4 regions of the Rhodopseudomonas boonkerdii genome follow, and region 1 is predicted to be linked to each of the others. Evidence: riboswitches for the same ligand, from Rfam matches in the RefSeq annotation. Region 1 holds a riboswitch; each other region holds the start of a gene.
What was found. A riboswitch is a leader RNA that binds a small molecule or an ion and turns the genes downstream of it on or off. The one in region 1 is predicted to bind cobalamin.
Positions count from the first base shown of each region.

Region 2: another riboswitch for cobalamin. It lies ahead of metE (5-methyltetrahydropteroyltriglutamate--homocysteine S-methyltransferase); the one in region 1 lies ahead of E0H22_RS19090 (DUF1636 family protein).
Region 3: another riboswitch for cobalamin. It lies ahead of E0H22_RS02090 (TonB-dependent receptor); the one in region 1 lies ahead of E0H22_RS19090 (DUF1636 family protein).
Region 4: another riboswitch for cobalamin. It lies ahead of E0H22_RS06400 (ribonucleoside-diphosphate reductase subunit alpha); the one in region 1 lies ahead of E0H22_RS19090 (DUF1636 family protein).

Region 1 is NZ_CP036537.1:4,139,650-4,144,633, reverse strand. Features, by position in the region: gene cobT (nicotinate-nucleotide--dimethylbenzimidazole phosphoribosyltransferase) at 1-938, opposite strand, end outside; cobalamin riboswitch at 1,004-1,199, shown strand; gene E0H22_RS19090 (DUF1636 family protein) at 1,292-1,738, shown strand; gene cobU (bifunctional adenosylcobinamide kinase/adenosylcobinamide-phosphate guanylyltransferase) at 1,735-2,265, shown strand; gene cobW (cobalamin biosynthesis protein CobW) at 2,266-3,279, shown strand; gene cobN (cobaltochelatase subunit CobN) at 3,458-4,984, shown strand, end outside.
Region 2 is NZ_CP036537.1:2,622,003-2,626,986, forward strand. Features, by position in the region: gene der (ribosome biogenesis GTPase Der) at 1-449, shown strand, start outside; gene metE (5-methyltetrahydropteroyltriglutamate--homocysteine S-methyltransferase) at 535-2,895, opposite strand; cobalamin riboswitch at 2,999-3,222, opposite strand; gene E0H22_RS12165 (DUF3313 domain-containing protein) at 3,518-4,408, opposite strand; gene E0H22_RS12170 (NHL repeat-containing protein) at 4,638-4,984, opposite strand, start outside.
Region 3 is NZ_CP036537.1:449,461-454,444, forward strand. Features, by position in the region: gene E0H22_RS02090 (TonB-dependent receptor) at 59-2,359, opposite strand; cobalamin riboswitch at 2,466-2,672, opposite strand; gene E0H22_RS02095 (alkaline phosphatase D family protein) at 2,801-4,351, shown strand; gene typA (translational GTPase TypA) at 4,741-4,984, shown strand, end outside.
Region 4 is NZ_CP036537.1:1,371,524-1,376,507, forward strand. Features, by position in the region: gene E0H22_RS06385 (GntR family transcriptional regulator) at 1-241, opposite strand, end outside; gene E0H22_RS06390 (ABC transporter substrate-binding protein) at 444-1,649, shown strand; gene E0H22_RS06395 (glycosyltransferase family 87 protein) at 1,979-3,226, shown strand; cobalamin riboswitch at 3,277-3,486, shown strand; gene E0H22_RS06400 (ribonucleoside-diphosphate reductase subunit alpha) at 3,612-4,984, shown strand, end outside.

The DNA.
Region 1 (4,984 bases):
TTCAATACGAGGTCATGTCCGCGTTCTGCGGAGCGATGTGCGAACACGCAATAGCCGCGTGCCTCCGGGCAGAGCCGGGTGGCGAGCAGGGCGGCGACACTGGAAATGAAGCCGTCGACAATCACCGGCCGTCGCTGTAATGCCGCCCCCAGCACAGCGCCGGCCATGCCTGCGATTTCGAGGCCGCCGAATTCGGCCAGCACATCGAGCGGTGCGCTGGCATCGCTGCGCCCCGCTGCCATCTCGATGGCTGCACGCTTACGGTTCATGCCGGCATCGTCCTGTCCGGCGCCGATGCCGATGCAATCACCGAGCGATGCCGGTGCGAGGCGATGTGCCAGCAATGCAGAGGACGCCGTGTTACCGATGCCCATTTCGCCGAGCGCGAGGATGTCGGCGCCAGCCTTGATCTCGCCGATGGCGATGCGCATCCCGCGGTTCAGCGCATCGGCTGCTTGCTCCGGCGTCATCGCCGGTTCGCGCGCCGCATTCGCGGTCCCCATGCGCACCTTGGCGTCGATCAAGCCGGGACGCACCGGCAGTTCTGAAGCCACGCCGATATCGATGACGCGCACATCAATGCCATTGGCCTTGGCAAACGCATTGGCGCTGGCGCGGCCGGCCAGATAGGTCATCACCATCGCGACGGTGACGTCTGACGGATATTGTGACACGCCCTCGGCCACGAGCCCGTGATCGCCGGCGAAGACCAGCAGCACGGCTTTCTCCCCGCGTGGCTCGCCGGGATGGCGGATCATGCCAAGCTGGATCGCCAGTTCTTCGATTCGTCCGAGCGAACCCGGCGGCTTGGCCTTGCCATCGATGACCGCGCGCAGGATGACCTCGGTGGCGGGATCGAGGGGCGCGACGGCCGGGGGGCGCCAGATGGGGCTGAGAGAGGTCAAATGCAGGTTCCTTTGGCCGTCTGTCTGGCGCATTCGCCGCCTTCCGGTCAACCGCGGGCAGGCGGTTCCGGCTATGGTTGACCCGGGCGGTGGCTGCAGATAGCGTCCGCCGCGATGGTCCTTCCGAGAGGAAGGTGAAAAGGGAAGCCGGTGCGATACCGGCGCTGCCCCCGCAACTGTAAGCGATGAGCCCGCGCCGGTGCCACTGGGAGTTCCCGATAGGGGAGTTTCTGGGAAGGCGGCAGCGGGCGCCGACTCGCGAGCCAGGAGACCTGCCGTCACGCATTGTGCTTTGGAGGTGTCGTCGGGGCGGGGTGCACCGGACGGGAGCGAGTGGATGGCAGCATCCGCGCGACCCAACAAAGCTCGCCTGATTTGAGCCCGTGATGGATCGCAACGCATCGACCTTGCCTGACGACTCTATGGTGACCGAACTGCCGCGTCCGCTGCCTTCAGCGCCGGTCGTCGTCAGTATCTGCGTGAATTGCAAGGCAGCTGACGGTGTCGTGGTCGGGCCAGCGATGTTGGAGGCCGTGACGGCTGTACTGGATGAACGCGATGTCGCCGTGATGGTGCGCCCCGTTCAGTGTCTCAGCGTGTGCAAGCGGCCGACGACGGTCGCTGTGACCAGCCAGGACGGTTACACGTTTCTGTTCGGCGATCTCGTGCCTGAGACCGGTCCCGACGCCGTCGCGTCCTTCGTGCAGTCCTACCAGAAATCCGACTATGGCCTCGTGCCTTGGCGCGAGCGCGCCGATGTGCTGCGCAAGGGCATGGTGGCGCGCGTGCCCCCGCTGCGCTGGTCGCCTGGGGATGGAAGGGCGCCGAAATGACCTCGCTCGGTACCACGCTCGTTCTCGGCGGCGCGCGCTCCGGCAAATCGGCATTTGCCGAGCGGCTGATCGGTGAGATGAATCTCACGAAAGTCTATCTCGCCACCGCCTCTGCCGGCGATGACGAGATGCAGGCTCGCATTGCCCAGCATCGCAAGCAGCGCGGCGAAAACTGGATCACCATCGAGGAACCGCTGGCGCTGGTGGATACGCTCACGCGGGAATCGACCATCGGCCGCGTCATCCTCGTCGATTGCCTCACACTCTGGCTCTCCAATGTGATGATGGCCGAGCGCGATCCCGAGGTCGAGGCGAAGCGCCTGGTGCGCTTCCTCGATGTCTCGCGTTATCCCATCGTGTTCGTCTCCAATGAAGTCGGTCTCTGCCTCGTGCCGGAGACACCGGTCGGCCGCGCCTTCCGCGATGCCCAGGGCCGCCTCAATCAGACCATCGCTGCCGCCGTGAACAATGTCGTTTTCGTCGCTGCCGGCCTTCCTCTTTGGCTCAAGCGTTTTCAGGAGATCTGAATGTCCCGCGTTCCCGTCACTGTCCTCACCGGTTTTCTCGGCGCGGGCAAGACCACGCTGCTTCGCTCGCTGCTGACGCAGGCCGATGGCCGCCGTATCGCCGTCATCGTCAATGAATTCGGCGATGCAGGCTTTGACGGCGGCCTCGTCGAGGAATGCGCGGCCAAAGCCTGTGCACCCGGCGATATCGTCGAACTCACCAATGGCTGTATCTGCTGTACCGTGGCCGATGATTTCGTGCCGACCATGGAAACGCTGCTGTTGCGCGAGCGTCCCCTCGACGCCATCGTGATCGAGACCTCCGGCCTCGCGCTGCCGCAGCCGCTGCTGAAGGCGTTTGCCTGGCCCGCGGTGAAGACCCGCGCGACTGTTGACGGTGTCGTCACCGTGGTCGATGCGCTAGCGCTGTCCGAAGGCCGTATCACGCTGGATGAACATGCGCTCGCCGAACAGCGCGCTGCCGATGAAGGCATCGAGCATGACGATCCGATCGAGGAAGTGTTTGAGGACCAGCTCGCTTGTGCTGATCTCGTGGTGCTGTCCAAGAGCGATCTCGTCAGCGCCGAGCAGCTCGCCGAGATCGAGACCAAGCTGAAGGCCGAGCTGCGCGCCGGTGTCGGTATTGTCCGCTCCAAGGGGGACCTCGCACCAAAAGTGCTGATCGGCCTCAACGCCGCCGCCGAGGACGACATGGCCGCGCGCGTTGGTCATCACGGCGAGGAAGAGGAACACGATCACGACGATTTCGACAGCATCGTCATCAAGCCGACCGCGGCGATTGATCTCGACAGCATGCGCGCCCGCGTCAACGATGCGCTCGGCCTCGACGGCGTGCTGCGCGTGAAGGGCCATGCCCGCATCGCCGACAAGCCGGCACCGGTCGTGGTGCAGGCGGTCGGCGCCCGCGTCGATCTCGCTTTCGCCCGCCCCGATGTGAGCCATCCCGAACATCTCGTGGTGATCGGCTTGAAGGGCTTTGACGCCGACGCCGCGCGAAAAGCGCTGGCGGGCTAATTCTTTTCCCTCCCCCAAGCGGCGTAGCCGCGCGGTGGGGAGGGTGGCCGGCCGAAGGCTGGACGGGTGGGGTTTCTCCACACACGCCGACGTCACGTGTGGACCCCCACCCCGACCCTCCCCACAAGGGGGAGGGAGAACTACTGTCCGTGTGTAACAGGAAGGCGCACAACATCGCATGCATCTCAAGCTCGACACCTCCGGCAGCATCGATGACGGTGACGTCGCCCGCGATCTCGGGCAGGACAGTGCCGATATCGTCATGCTGTCGGCGGCGGACAGCGATCTCGCCGCTTTCGGCGCGGCGCATGCGAGCCTGCCCGATGACTTTCCGAGCGTCAGGCTGACCAATCTCCTTGCGCTTGGCCATCCCGCCTCGGTCGATCTCTATGTCGAACGTACCCTCGCGCGGGCGAAGATCGTGCTGGTGCGCATGCTTGGCGGGATCAGCTACTGGCCCCATGGGGTCGAGAGCCTCCGCAGCGATGCCATCGCCCGCGGGGCGCTGTTTGCCTGCATTCCCGGCGAGATGGATTGGAACACCGAGCTTGCCGCCCGCGGCACGCTCGATGCCGATGCGACCCATGCGCTATGGCGCTATTGCAGCGAGGGCGGTGTCGAGAATGCTACCCTGGCGCTGCGCTATGCTGCGCATCTGATCGGGCAGGGCGACAAGCCGCCTGCAGCGCGGCCCATGCCGTCTGCCGGATTCTGGCCGCAGGCACCAGTGAACGACGAGCGACCGAATGCGGTGGTGATTTTTTATCGCGCTTTGGTTGCGGGTGGCGACACGGCTGCGATCGCGGCGTTGCGCGATGCGCTGGATGCGCGCGGCCTCAATCCGGTCTGTCTCTATGTCACCAGTCTCAAGGACGAACGCTCCGTTGCCTTCTTGCGCGGGGCTCTGGCGGCGTTTCCGCCCGAAGTGATCGTTAATGCCACCGCCTTCGCCACGGCGACGGCCCATGATGATGCCGGTGTGCTCTCTGCATCCGGCTGTCCGGTGCTGCAGGTGGCGCAGGCCGGCATCTCGCATGCGAGCTGGCAAGCTTCGTCGCGCGGGCTCAATCCCCGCGATCTCGCGATGCATGTGGTGCTGCCCGAGGTCGATGGCCGTATCTTTGCGAAGGTCATCGCGTTCAAGGAGCGCGACAAAAGCGATGGCGGTTTTACGCCCACGCTGCTGAAGCCGGTACCGGATCGCATCGACGCTGCCGCTGATCTGGCGTGCGCCTGGGTCCGACTGCGCCGCACGGAGATCGCTGGACGTCGCATTGCGCTGATCCTCGCCAATTATCCAAACCGCGACGGCCGGCTTGCCAACGGCGTTGGTCTCGACACACCGGAGAGTCTCGTCGACATCATCGCTGCGATGCAAGGTGCAGGCTATGACGCAGCGAATGCGCCGGCGACATCGGCAGCAATGATGAATCTGCTTCAGCAGGGGCCGACCAACGCGCTGCAGGACCGCGCGGCGCGCAGCGGCGGCGTCACATGGCCGCTCGCTGATTATTGCGATGCCTTTGCTGGGTTACCGGCGAATGTACGCATCGCTGTTCATGCGCGTTGGGGCGATGCTGCCAGCGATCCGCATGTGAGCGGTGGCGCCTTTCGTCTGGGCTTGCATCGCTTCGGCAATATCGTCGTCGGCGTGCAGCCGGCGCGTGGCTACAACATTGATCCCAAGAGCACCTATCACGATCCC
Region 2 (4,984 bases), 1.5 Mb from region 1:
TCGAGAAGCGCGGTGGCATGATCGGCCAGTTGCGCACCGAGGCGGATCACTGGCTGCCGCAGATCAAGGGCGTGCCGATCGTCGCGATCTCCGGCCTGATGGGTGAGGGCATCGATCGCCTGATGGCGGCGATCCAGGAGGCCTACAAGATCTGGAATCGCCGCATTCCGACCGCCGCGCTGAACCGCTGGTTCGAGGATGCGATCTCGACCAATCCGCCGCCGGCGGTGTCGGGACGGCGCCTGAAGTTGAATTACATCACGCAGACGAAGGCGCGTCCGCCGAGCTTCGTGGTGTTCTGCTCGCGCGCCGACGCCGTGCCCGAGAGCTATCTGCGCTATCTCACCAACAGCATGCGGCAGGCGTTCGATCTGCCGGGCACGCCGGTGCGCATCACCTTGCGCGAGAAAGCGAACCCGTTCGCGCACAAGCGCAAGCGGCCGAACTGAGAATGAAGCGCGGATGAGCGTAGGCCGCCGAGCGGATTAGCGAAGCGCAATCCGCCTGGCGGCCGTCAGCACTTTGCGCCTGCGTTCAATTCATCCTACGCCCGGAAGCCAGCGCCGTTCGCATCTCACGCGCCGCCGCCACCATATTCACCAGCGCCGGTTTCACTTCCTCCCATTTGCGGGTCTTCAAGCCGCAGTCCGGATTGATCCAGAGCTGGTCATCGGTGAGGCGCTGACGTGCGAGCGTGAGGAGTTCGGTCATCTCGCCGATCTCGGGCACGCGCGGGGAATGGATATCGTAAACGCCCGGTCCGATCTCGTTCGGATATTTGTAGCTCCTGAATGCATCGAGTAGCTCCATCTTCGAGCGTGACGTCTCGATCGATATGACGTCCGCATCCATGGCGCCGATGGCATCGATAATGTCGTTGAATTCTGAATAGCACATATGGGTGTGGACCTGGGTTTTGTCCTGTACGCCCGACGACGAGATACGGAAGCTATCCACGGCCCAGTCGAGATAGGTCTTCCACTGCGACTTGCGTAGCGGCAGGCCTTCGCGAAGTGCAGCTTCGTCGATCTGGATCATTCCGGCACCGGCTTCTTCGAGATCGATCACTTCGTCGCGGATGGCGAAGGCGATCTGTCGGCAGGCGACGCTACGTGGCACGTCGTCGCGGACGAACGACCAGTTGAGGATGGTTACCGGGCCGGTGAGCATCGCCTTCATCGGTTTCGCGGTCAGCGACTGTGCGTAGCGCCACCAGCCGACGGTCATCGATGTCGGGCGCGACACGTCGCCAAACAGGATCGGCGGGCGCACGTAGCGCGAACCGTAGGACTGCACCCAGGCGTGTTTGGTGAAGGCGAAGCCGGTAAGCTGTTCGCCGAAATACTGCACCATGTCGTTGCGCTCGAATTCACCGTGTACGAGCACATCGAGGCCGATCTCCTCTTGCCAGCGTATGGCCTCGGCCGTCTCGGCGCGCAGGAATTTCTCGTATGTATCCAGCGTGATGTCGCCGCGTGTGAAGGACGCGCGGGCATTGCGCACTGTCGCGGTCTGCGGAAACGAGCCGATGGTCGTGGTGGGAAAGCGCGGCAGGTCGAATGCCTTGCGCTGGATCTCCGCGCGCTGTGCGAAGGGAGATTGCCGGTTGTGACGGACGCTGGCCAAGCCTGACATTCGCCGAGCAACCGCATCGTTGTGAATCTTAGGCGACGTGTCGCGGGAAATCACCGCGCTGTCGGAGGCGGAGAGGGCATCGGCCACGCTGGCCCGTCCCTGTGACAACGCTTTGCCCAGGGTTGCCAGCTCGGCCATCTTCTGCACCGAGAAAGCGAGCCATGTCTTCACGTCCGGATCGAGATCGGTTTCGAGCGCGAGATCGATCGGCACGTGAAGCAGCGAACAGGACGGCGCGATCTGCACGCGGTGAGTGCCCATCTGCTTCACCACGGGTGTGATGCGGTCGAGCGTTCCGGACAGGTCGGTGCGCCAGACATTACGGCCGTCGACCACACCGAGCGAGAGCACGAGGTCAGGCCGGATGCGCGACGCGATCGGTGCGAGCTGGTCGGGACCGCGCTTGAGATCGATATGCAAGCCGGCGACCGGCAGTGCGAGTGCGGTGTCGAGATTGTCGCCGACCTCGCCGAAATAGGTGGCGAGCATGATCTTCAGTTCCGGCACTGCGGCGCTGATGCCAGCATAGGCACGCTTCAGCGCGTCACGGGTGGCCTCGTCGAGATCGAGCACGAGGCAGGGCTCGTCGATCTGCACCCAGTCGGCGCCGCGCTGCGCCAGCTCGCGCAGCAGTTCGACATAGACCGGAAGCAACCTGTCGAGCAGCGACAGCGGATCGAAGCCCGCATCATGGCTCTTGCCGAGTTTGAGAAACGTTACGGGGCCGACAAGGACAGGGCGGGTGTGATAGCCGAGCGCTTTCGCTTCCTCGAATTCCGCGATCGGCTTGCGCGACGACAGCGCGAAGGTCTGATCCTTGGAAAATTCCGGCACCATGTAGTGATAGTTGGTGTCGAACCACTTGGTCATTTCCTGCGCCACCACGCTTCGGCCGTGATGGGCGTGACCGCAGCTCGTATCATGCGCATCGCCCTGGGCGCCGCGCGCCATGGCAAAATAAGTGGCGAGCGGCACCGGGCCGGACTCCCAGCCATAGACGGCGGGGATGGCGCCGACCATCACGCTGGTGTCGAGCACCTGATCGTAAAGGGAAAAGTCGTTGGACGGGATGACCGTGATGCCGAGCGCATGCTGACGCGCCCAGTTGGCCGTGCGCAAGGCGGCGGCGGTCTGCAGCAGATCACGTTCGCTGGTTTTCCCGGCCCAGAAGCTTTCGAGGGCCAATTTCAACTCGCGCCGGGGACCGATCCGCGGCGTACCGAGCGTTGCAACAGGTAGTGAGGAAGAAGAGAGAGACATAACTTTAACCCCATGATTGGGGGCAAAGGCATGGCGGACGCAGGCATGATCTGCCGCGGGCTGCGGCAGCTGCTTGGCGACACACCGGGACACCCCGCCCGTGGACGTACATTTTGCCGGGGCAGGTCTCCTGGCTCGCGGGTCATAGCTGGCGTCCGGCCTTCCCGAAGCTTGCGCTTCAGTGACACTGATGGACGCTGGCTCACCGCTTACAGTTGCGGGGGCAGCGCCGGCATTGCGGTGGACCAATTTGGCTCACTGCGCACCGGCTTCCCTCTTAGCTCCAGGCTGCATGGCAACCCGGAGACCTCGACACCGTGACTTAAGGGGAGCGATCTCGTTTCGTCAATCTGTGGGCTGGGTGGTGGGCAGGGTGTCAATCGCCTATCGCGGCGGAAACGGTGGGCAGACGCCCGCGCGATCCGCGTCCTCATGTTCACGCATAAGCGGAAGCAGCCGAACTGAAGTATTTTTGAGCTTAATAGAACCGTGTCCCGAGCGCGCTGCAGCGCAGGCGATGCGGAGCATCGCCGACAACGCTGCTGCGCAGAACCGGGACCGTGCAAAGCTCCGCATTTGTGATGGTCCCGGCTCTGGATGCCTGCGAAGCTTCGCAGCGTGACTACCGGCTGGCTTCGGCGACGGATGAGGGCTGGGTCGGCGCTCCCTTGTCAGCCATGTTCGGCGGCAAACCGAGACCGCCACCGACCACACCGGCAAGGCCGGGAAAGCGACCATAGCTCTCGCAGGCCGTGTATTTCGGCGCACCGCCCATACGCGTTCGGATCGTTTCGATCGTCGGAAGCTGCGGTACGCCACCGAACGGCGTGGCGCCGGTCACCAGCAGTTTGGCGAAATCTGCGCCGAATTCCGCGGCAAGATCGTAGGCGTCGCCTTCGTTCGACATGCGGGCCTGGGTGAGCGAACTGGCGCCGCGGGCCCAGACCATGGCGGCCTTCTGCGCTCCTTCCGGTCCGATCGCCTCGGCCTCGACCGAGAGGCTGCCGAGCCCGACCGGCAGCCGCGGGACAGGCACAGGCACGCCGGGCAGAGCGATGGTCTTGGCAAGCTGCGCGACCCTGCTGGCGCCCGCCGCGGTGACGTCCGTCGGCGTCGCATGGGTGACGACGGCTTGCACGGTCAGGTCGGCTGGCTCCGCGGGCGCAACGATCGTGAACCGCTCCGCGAGCCGGTCGCACAGTTCGCGATTGATGGCATTGGCGACGAGACTGCGTTCGTCGTCCTTGAAGCCGCGATAGGCACGGGGCGCGAAACGCGTCTCTGCGATCTTGACGGTCCGCGCCGCCAGCACCTCGTCCTTGCTGACGCGAAGCAGGGACTTCGTGACCGTGCCATTTGAAGGAGTGAGGTTCGTATAGTCGCGCAGGGCGCCGGACATCTCCAGAGGCGCAGCCGCGCAGCCGGCCGTGAGCAGCGCCAAGGCTGCAACCCCTATCCATCTCACCGTCGTCCCCTCGATGAACTGCCGTGACAGGCTCCCCTGAACCATCATCGACTGTGCCGATGGTGTCGGGTGAAAAGGGGCGTAATTAGGGTCGGTAGTTTGCGCAATGTTACGGGGAGCTGTCAGCCGGGCGGTGATGGTGATCGTCGCGCTCAATTCACTTTACATACTCGTGCTCGCAGCCGTAGGCGGATGAGCGAAGCGTCATCCGCCAGCGATTTCATTGTTGAAACTCCGCGGCGGATGATGGCTGCGCCTCATCCGCCCTACGGTGGCACTACTTCAATGCATCCGACACCAGTTTGAATTTCTGGATGCGCTTTCCGGTGTCGACTTCGGCCGTATAGACATTTCCCTTCGCATCCACCGCCATGGCGTGAACCCAGTGGAATTGGCCGGCATTGCGGCCGCTGCGGCCGAATGAGCCGACGACTTTGCCGTCGTCGCGATTGATGATGCGGATTTCGTTGTTCTCGCCGTCTGCCGTCAGCAGCCAGCTCTGTTTCGGATCGGGCCAGACGGCGAGATCCCACACCGCGCCGTTGCCGAGGGTGGCCTTTTCGTAGAACCACTCCTTCACGAAGGTGCCGTCTTTCTTGAACACCTGCACGCGGTTGTTGATGC
Region 3 (4,984 bases), 1.9 Mb from region 1:
AGGATCTCTTTTCTTTCCCTCCCCCGTAAAAACGGGGGAGGGAAAACGCCGGCCGGGATTAGAACTTCACATTGACCGCAAACTGCGCTGTGCGCGGCATGCCGAGCGTCCACACATTCGCATTTCCGGAGGTCGCATAGACCGTATCGAACAGGTTGTAGACGCGCAGCGATACCGTGGTGTTGGGGTCGGGCTTCCACTGCACGCCGGCATTGACGACATTGTAGGACGGCATCTCCGCCGCGGTCGTATTGGCATTGTCGCCATAGCGCTTGCCGACGATCTGGATGCCGGCATTGGCCGACCAGTTCGGCGCGAAGGCCCATGTCGCCCAGATGTTCGAAACCGTCTGTGGCACGTTGAACGGGACGTTCCCGGCGAAATTGACCGATCCGGTGCCGATCGTCGCCGGCTGCACGAAGTCGTCATACTTCGCGCGCAGGAAAGTGGTGTTGGCATCGATGCGCCAGCCGTGATCGAGCGCGAGACCGACCGATGCCTCGATGCCGCGTGACGATTGCTGACCCACCTGGGTGACGATCAGCGGATTGATCGGATCACGCGCGAGCAGATTGTTCTTGACGATCTCGTAGCCCGCGAGTGTCCATTCGCCGCGTCCGCCCCAGAACGATTGCTTCACGCCGACTTCGATCTGCCTGCCGGTCGCCAGCGTGAAATCCTTGTTGGCGCTCGACAGCGAGACCAGGCCACCCACCGGATCGACTGCAGTGGAATACTGACCGTAGAAGGCGAGGTTCTTGATCGGTTCGTAGACTGCGCCGGCGCGCCAGGTGGTGTTGGAGAAGGACTTTTCGAAACTGTTGCCAGGCGTGATGTAATCGGTACGCGTAATCGTCGGCTCATCCTGGCGGATGCCGGTGACCAGCGAGAGTTGATCCGTCACGGACAGCCGGTTCTCGGCGAAGATCGCGAATTGATTGGCGACGGAGCCGTAAGTAGAAACTGTCGGAATCGTGCTGAAATAAGAGCCCGGGAAGAAGTTGTAGGGATCGACCGACGATCTCGCGCCGTTGGAAAGGCCACCGAACGAGTTGATCCGATAGGGCGCGAAGTTCACGCGGCTGACATCGAAACCGGCAAGAAACTCGTTCTTCATGCCGAAGATATGGCCCTTGACGGTCACATCCATACGGTCGCCGAGCTGCTGCTCGTTATGGAAGATTTCGAGATAGCTGCTGCGATCGATCAGGCCGGTCGCCGGATTGTAGCGAAAGTTCTCGGCATTCATCCAGTGACGCTTCATATCGAAGTAATACAGCGTGTTGCGGATGGCGATGGCGTCGGTGACCTGCCATTCGGTCTTCACCTGGCTGAAACTGTCCTGATAGCGAATGCTGCTGTCGCCGACATTGTAGTTCTTGAAACGCATAGCATCGACGATGCCGCCATTGACCAATGGCGTACCATAATAACGCGTCGGGCTGCGATCGCCGTAATCCGTCGATAGCGTCCAGGTAATGTCCTCGTTCTGCTTGATCTGAATCGCGGCATGCAGCGCCACATTTGAGTTGTTGTCGCGATCGACCCAGCCGTCGGACATGTTGCCGGTGGCGGTGATGCGATATGCGACATCCTTGTTCACGGGGCCACCGCTATCCACGGCAATACGGCGGGTCATGTTGCTGTCGAGCGACATTTCAGCCTGGTTGAACGGCACCCAGGTCGGCAGCTTCGACACTACATTGATCGCGCCGCCGACGGCACCCGCGCCATACATCACCGATGCCGGACCGCGCAGCACCTCGATGCGCTCGGCGGACCAGGTATCGAACGGGAAGGTGACGGTGCCGGCGCCGATGGCGAGTTGAGTGCCGTCATACAGGGTCATCACCGACGAACCGCCGGTGAAGCCGCGGGTGCTGAAGGACACGCCGCCATTGCCGGGCGATGGCGCGGCGGTGAAACCGACGGCGTTCTGCGTCACGGCATCGAGGAAATTCTGTTGTCCACGTTCGGCGATGGTTTCGGCCGAGATCACGTCTACGCTGGCGGGCGTTTGCAGACGCGTGAGGCCGAGGCGGCTGCCGGCCGTGCTGGCGCCGGTGAGATTGAGCGTCGGCGCGGCGAAGGCCGGGCCGGCCGGTGTGGCGACCGGTGGCGCGGCGGTCGCAGCGACATTGCGTTGCGGACGTGCGCGGGCGGCGCGGGTCGGGTTGCCGCTCGCGGCGCGGCGCGCGCCTTGCGGCTGGGCGGCCGGCTGCACGACGATGGGATCGAGCAGATGGTTCGACTGTGCGGGCTGCATCGCACCTTCGACAGGCAGAAGCAGGCACGACAGGGCGGCAGAGGCCAGAAAAGGTTTGCGTCGCCTGGATACGGAAGAGACGGCGGTGGTCATCAAAGGGACTCGCGATAACGTGGCACGTCACCGCAAACCAAGCCGTTCTGCATTCTTCACGAACGCAACCCGACTTCCACCAGGACACCCCGCCCAATGTGCTCGCGTGTGACCACGACTGACGGCAGGTCTCCTGGCTCGCGGGTCGGTGCCTGTCACCGCCTTCCCAGGCCGGGGGCCCAGTGGCGTATGGCGAAGGCTCGCCGCTTACAGTTGCGGGGGCAGCCGCGGAATCGGTTCGCGCAACAGACGCTGCGCGGGCCTCACCGCATTCCCTTTTGGTCCGGTAGGAACCGTCGGCGTCACGTTTCGGGGAAATGACAGGACGAGTCAATGTCGCGGTTCTGCCACAGTGCGGGCGCTGCGGCAGACTGTCACAGCCTCGTCGCGAGAGACGCTTACAGCCTAGGCATCTTCATCGCCGATCCCCGGGAGAGCAGAATGGCTATCCGCGTCACTCGCCGCCGCTTTATGACCACCGCCGCCGCTGGTGCAGGCATGTTGGCGATGCCTTATCTCAGCCGCGCGGCGGACCGGCCTGTGGTGAGCCATGGCGTGCAGTCCGGCGATATCGGTTTCGACAGCGGCATGATCTGGTCGCGTGCGGATCGTCCGGCCCAGATGATGGTGGAAGTCGCCACCACCGAGAGCTTCAAGGAAGCCCGCGCGCTGCCGCCGGTGAACGTGCTGCCGGAAAGCGATTTCACCGCAAAACTGCTGCTGGAAAACCTGCCTTCGGGGCAGGACATCTTCTATCGCGTGCGGTTTCGCGATCTGTCGCATTACGAGATCGTCGGCGAGCCGGTGGTTGGCCGCTTTCGTACGGCGCCGGCCGATCGGCGCGATGTCACTTTCGTCTGGGGCGGCGATGTGGCGGGGCAAGGCTATGGCATCAATGCCGATGACGGCGGCATGGTCACCTTCGCCACGATGCGCAAGCACAATCCGGATTTCCTGATCCATTCCGGCGACACCATCTATGCCGACGGCCCGATCGTGGCGGAGACCAAGTTACCAGACGGATCGGTGTGGAAGAACACCACGCTGGTGCCGGAAAAGGCGAAAGTCGCGGAGACGCTCGACGAATTCCGCGCCGCGCATAAATACAATCTGCTCGATGACAATGTTCGCGCCTTCAATGCGCAGGTTCCCATCTTCGGCCAGTGGGACGATCACGAGGTCACCAACAACTGGTCGCTCTCCAAGCAGTTGCCGGCGGCCTACAAGGAGCGCGACATCACGCTGCTGGCCGCGCGTGGCGCCCGCGCCTTCCACGAGATGTATCCGGTGCGGCCGAACATTGCCGAGCCCGGCCGGGTCTATCGCGTGCTCAATTACGGTCCGCATCTCGACGTGTTCATGCTGGACGAGCGCAGCTATCGCGGCCCGAACGGGCCGAACCTGCAGGAGGCCTATGGTCCCGAAGCCCAGTTCATCGGGCCGGAGCAGCTGGCCTGGCTGAAGCGCGCGCTGCTGGAATCGCGGGCGACCTGGAAGGTGATCGCCTCGGACATGCCGATCGGCATCATCGTCGAGGACGATGCGGTCAATCACAAGGGTTCTGAAGCCATTGCCCAGGGCGACGGCCCGCCGCGCGGCCGCGAGCTGGAAATCGCGGATCTGCTCCGCTTCATCAAGACCGCGGGCATTCGCAACACCGTCTGGTTCACCGCCGACGTGCATTACACGGCAGCGCACTACTACAATCCGGACAAGGCGCAGTTCCAGGACTTCGAGCCGTTCTGGGAATTCGTCTCGGGCCCGTTCCATGCCGGCACCTTCGGGCCGGGGGCGATGGATAATACCTTCGGACCGGAGGTCCGCTATGTGAAGGCACCGGGACCGGACAGGCAGAACCTGCCGCCGTCGGCCGGTATGCAGTTCTTCGGTCACGTGAAGATCGAGGGCGCGACCGGCCGGATGACCGTGACTTTGCGAGATAGGGCCGATGTGGCCCTTTGGAGCACGGTTCTGGACCCGAAACTGGGGTGAAACCGTGTCCCGGACGCGGTGCAGCGCTCTTGCGCTGTCCGCAGAGCCGGGGCCGTACCAAACGCCGGAGTTCCTGGCGGTCCCGGCTCTGCGAAGCGGCACTTCGCGCGGCACCGCGTCCGGGACAGGGGTTTTACGAGGGTGCAGACACACCGAAATCGGGGGCAGATTCACATTGTTTTTGGACGATTCCTGACTATATTGCGCCGCAACGCGCCCGAGTACCCGGCTTTTTCTTCAAGGCCGGGTTTGCTTTTGCAGGGATTGGCCCAGCGCGTTCTCAGACAAGACGGGATTGATCGCGCATGGAGCGCAGCATCGGTCCTTGGAAAACAGACGTCTTGTAGAAGCCGCGCCTAGCACCTGTTCGTCGAACCAGAAGAAGACATATGAAACTGCGCAACATCGCCATCATCGCACACGTCGACCACGGCAAGACCACCCTCGTCGACAAGCTCCTGCAGCAGTCGGGCACCTTCCGCGACAACCAGCGCGTCCAGGAACGCGCGATGGATTCGAACGATCTCGAAAAAGAACGCGGCATCACCATTCTCGCCAAGTGTACCTCGGTGCTGTGGGAAGACACCCAGATCAACATCGTTGACACCCCCGGCCACGCCGACTTCGGCGGTG
Region 4 (4,984 bases), 2.8 Mb from region 1:
CCATCGTCAGATCCCGGAGGTCGGCCAGAGAGACTGGCGCAACGCGAAAGCCGCGTTGTGGCTCGGCAATGACGAGGCCTTCTGACGTCAGTCGCGACAAGGCCTCGCGGACGGCACCGATGCTGACCTGAAAGGCGAGGCCAAGTTCATTTATTTTGAGCCGCTCGTCCGGTCGCCGCCGGCCTGTCAGCAGATCGGAGCGCAACCGTTCGTAAATCGTATGAGTGGCGCTGGTGGACATGAAAGGCTCCCGAAGCGTTTGGAATCGTAAGCGAGAGCGTCTATAAAATCTACTTTCTAAGAAAAATATATTTTATGTTGCCAAGTTGGTGGGCAGCCTTAAGATTGCTGCCGGATCGCCTGCGCAAGACTTCCAACAAGGAGGCTTGGCTGATCCAGACCGCTCAACGCGGCGTCATCAAAAGAACCGGAGGGGACATCACATGCGACTGAAGTTCGGATCCAAAATCTTCGCGTTCGCGGCCATTGTCACTGTTGCGACGCCTTGTTTCGCGCAGAATTATCCCGGGGTGACAGCAACTGAAATCAGGATTGGCCAGACCATGCCTTATAGCGGTCCGGTCTCTGCTTTCGGTGTCTTGGGCAAGGGCGAAGTTGCTTATTTCAAGATGGTCAACGACCGCGGCGGCATCAACGGCCGCAAGGTCAACCTGATATCACTCGACGATAGCTACGTACCGCCGAAGACGGTGGAGCAAACGCGGCGACTGGTGGAAAACGACGAAGTCGCGCTGATCTTCTCCACCATGGGTACCGCGCACAACACCGCGATTGCCAAATATCTGCAGGGCAAGAAGATCCCGCAACTATTCATAGCCTCCGGCGCGTCGAAGTTCGGCGACATTGCACAATATCCTCAAGCGACAATGGGAGTGATGGCGCCATTCCGTTACGAGGCGCGGCTATATGCGCGCTACGCGCTGATGAAAAATCCCGAAGCGAAGTTCGCTATCCTCTCGCAGAATGACGACTTTGGCCGCGATTATCTCGCCGGTCTCAAGGATGTACTCGGTGACAAGTACGATCAGCGGGTAACAGCCGCGACCTATGAGATTACAGATCCGACGATTGACTCGCAGATTGTTAAACTCAAGGCGTCCGGTGCCGATACGCTTATCATCGCCGCGACGCCGAAATTCGCCGCGCAGGCAATCCGAAAAGCTCATGAGATCAGCTGGAAGCCGCTCACGTTTCTCACCAACGTCTCGGTCTGGATTTCGACAGTGATGGAGCCAGCCGGCCTCGATGCCGGGATCGGCATTATCTCATCGGCCTATGTCAAGGATCCAATGGATCCGGCCTGGAAAGACGATCCGGGTGCGCAGGAATGGCGGGCTTTCATGGCCAAGTATATGCCGGACGGCGATGTCCGCGATCAGAATTTTGTCAACGGCTTCAACAACGGCATGGCGCTTGAACACGTGCTGAGGGCATGCGGTGATGATCTGAGTACTGAGAACATTCTCAAGCAGGCGTTCAATATCAAGAATCTCGAGCTATCGATGTTGCTGCCCGGCATCAAGATCAACACCAGCCCGGTCGATCATCTGCCGGTCGAGCAGATGCAGTTCATGCGCTTTACCGGCAAGCAGTGGGAGCGTTTTGGAGAGCTGCAGTCCGGAAACTAGCACAGAGGCTGCAAAGCTTGACGTCACTTCGCCGAAGTACGGCATGCCCAGTGGCTGTTGAAAATTACTGAACGGCAGAAGGCTGAACCGCGATTCGGTGTTGGAGCTGTCGGGTCTGCGTAGGTCTGCAGTGCCGCTCCTCGGCAAGTCGCGCTCGCGTCCAGATTCCGATCCGGACGCGAGCCGCAGCCGTAACGCTCGCCTCACCGAACTACGAAATGCGGTCAAAAGGCCGCGTTTTTCGTTTCCGGGTAATGCGGTTCACTTAAACCTTCCTCAAACTTCCACCGGCACTGTCGCCTGCGTATTTCACCCGTCGCGGGGACCTCATGACGACGCCGTTGCATCTGACGCCTCCCGGCCGCGGACAGGTTCCGCCGGCGCTGGTGACGATGTGCGCGGTTCTCGCGATCCTGCAGATCGTCTTCTTCCCGCTCTATTACGGGCGCGGCTGGATCTTCGAAGACAACGGGCTTGGCTCGCCAACCGACTTCGTGAATGTCTGGTCCGCAGGCCGGCTGGCGCTCGAAGGTCATCCGGCCTGGGCCTATGACTGGGACATTCAGAAGAAGATCCAGGTCGCCGTGCTTGGCCGGACCTATCCCGGCAATTTTGCCTGGCACTATCCGCCGCCCTTCCTGTTCATTGCGGCAATACTCGCGAAGCTGTCATATCCCGTCGCCTTCATCGGATGGGCGTGTGTCAGCGCCATTCCCTATCTCGTCGCCATGCGCGCGATCGTCGGTCGTCCGTTCGGGCTGTTGCTCGCGCTCGGATTCCCTGTCGTCTTCACCAATGTGCTGGTCGGACAGAACGGTTTTCTCACTGCGGCGCTGATCGGTGGCATGCTGGTGCTGCTGCCGACGCGGCCGGTCCTTGCCGGCATCTGCCTCGGCCTGCTCAGCTACAAGCCGCAGTACGGCGTGTTGTTTCCGCTGGTGTTGATCGCTGCCGCGCAGTGGCGTGTTTTCGTCCCTGCCGCCGTCACCACCATTGCGCTGGTTCTCCTGTCATGGCTCGCCTTCGGCACCGAGAGCTGGCAGGCCTTCTTCAAATGGATGCCGATGTTCTCACAGGCCTTTCTTGTCGAGGGACGCGCGCCATGGGGCAAGATGCAGAGCTTGTTCGCATTGGTGCGCTATTTCGACGGCAGCGAAACGCTGGCATGGACGCTGCACTGGATGCTCGTCGCCGCCGTCGCGGTGTCGCTGATCCGGCTTTGGCGCAGCAATGAACGTTATGAATGGAAGGCGGCAGCCCTGGCCGTCGGCGCGGTGCTGGCGACGCCCTATCTGTTTCTCTACGACGTGATGGTGCTCGCCATCGCCATCGGCTTCATCGTCCGGGTGGGCTTGTCGGAGGGCTTTCTCCGCCACGAATTGCCGGTGCTTGGCCTCGCGATCGTCCTGCTTGTCGCTTATCAGTTCTTGGGCGCGGCACCGACCGGACTGGGGGCGTCGCTCCTGGTCGGCTGCTTGATCGCCGCCCGCATTGGCAATTCGTATCGAGCCGGATCCGGGGATGCGAGACCCTTCGAATCGTCCGGGGTTGCCCACGGCACTGGCGGTCCCGGCTGATTTCTTCGTGTACGACGCCCTTGGCGGCTTGACACGTCATGGCGGCTCACACCAAATGTAGGCGTTACGGTCCATCCTGTCGCAAGACTTGGTGGCTAAGAGGGAAGCTGGTGCGTTCCAATGGGAGCAAGGCCGGCGCTGCCCCCGCAACTGTAAGCAGAGAGTTTGTTTCGACCGCGTCACTGGGGCTTTTGCCCCGGGAAGACCGAAGCAAGCCGTGACCTGCGAGCCAGGAGACCTGCCGTGACACCAGAAACGTCCATGGGCGGGGTGTCCCAGCGGTCGCTTGCAGGCTTTGCCGCGCGTTCGCCTGGCATGATGCACGCACCATCGGCCCCAGCCCCCACAGCTACATGCATCTCACGGGGTCCTGCCGATGCCTTCCATGTCCCACGCTCTCTCCAACGGCCACGATCCGGTCGTGCTCGCTTCTTTGTCTGCCGAATCCAATATCGTCCCCGCGCGCGAGCCGGCGATGCAGATCATCCGCCGCAACGGCACTGTCTCGCCCTTCGATGCGGGCAAGATTTCGGTGGCGATGACCAAGGCTTTCCTCGCCGTCGAGGGCAACACGGCGGCGGCGTCGCGCCGTGTCCATGAAGCGGTGGAGCAACTCACCGGCGAAGTCGTGGCCGCGCTGACGCGCAGGATCGGTGAGGGCCGCACCTTCCATATCGAAGATGTGCAGGACCAGGTCGAACTCGCACTGATGCGGAGCGAGCATCACAAGGTCGCGCGTGCCTATGTGCTGTACCGCGAGGAGCGCGCCCGCCGCCGGGCGGAGGAGACAGCTGTGCAGTCCGTCCCGGTACCGAACATGCCTGCGCTTCACGTTACGCTCGCCGACGGCAGCCGCGTGCTGCTGGACGCGGCGCGTATTGCGCTGATCGTGAACGAAGCCTGTAGCGGCCTCGACGGTGTCGATCCGGCGCCGGTGCTCGAGGAAACCAAGCGCAATCTGTACGACGGCATCACGCTCGACGAGCTTGCGTTGGCCGGCATTATGGCTGCGCGCACTCTGGTTGAGCAGGAGCCGAACTACACCTATGTGAGCGCGCGTCTGCTGCTCGACAAGCTGCGCACCGAAGTGCTGTCTTATGTGCATGGCGTGCGGAGCTCGGCCTCGCAAGCCGATATGAGCACGCGTTATGCCGAATATTTCGGCGCCTATGTGAAGGTCGGCATCGAAGCCGAGCTGCTCGATCCTGAACTCGCGCGCTTCGATCTCAAGAAGATTGCCGCGGCGCTGAAGCCGGAGCGCGATCTTCAGTTCCAGTTTCTCGGGCTGCAAACGCTCTACGATCGCTATTTCCTGCATGTACAGGGCCATCGCATCGAACTGCCGCAGGCTTTCTTCATGCGTGTCGCCATGGGCCTTGCGCTGCGCGAGATCGACCGCGAAGCGCGCGCGATCGAGTTCTATAATCTGCTCTCATCCTTCGATTTCATGGCATCTACGCCGACGCTGTTCAATTCCGGCACGCTGCGCCCGCAGCTGTCGTCCTGCTTTCTCACCACTGTCGCCGACGATCTCGATGGCATCTTCAAGTCGGTGAAGGACAATGCGCTGCTGGCGAAATATTCCGGCGGCCTTGGCAACGACTGGACCCGCGTGCGCGGTCTCGGCGCGCACATCAAGGGCACCAATGGCGAAAGCCAGGGTGTGGTGCCCTTCCTGAAGGTCGCCAACGACACGGCTATCGCCGTCAATCAGGGCGGCAAGCGCAAGGGCGCAGTCTGCGCCTATCTCGAAACCTG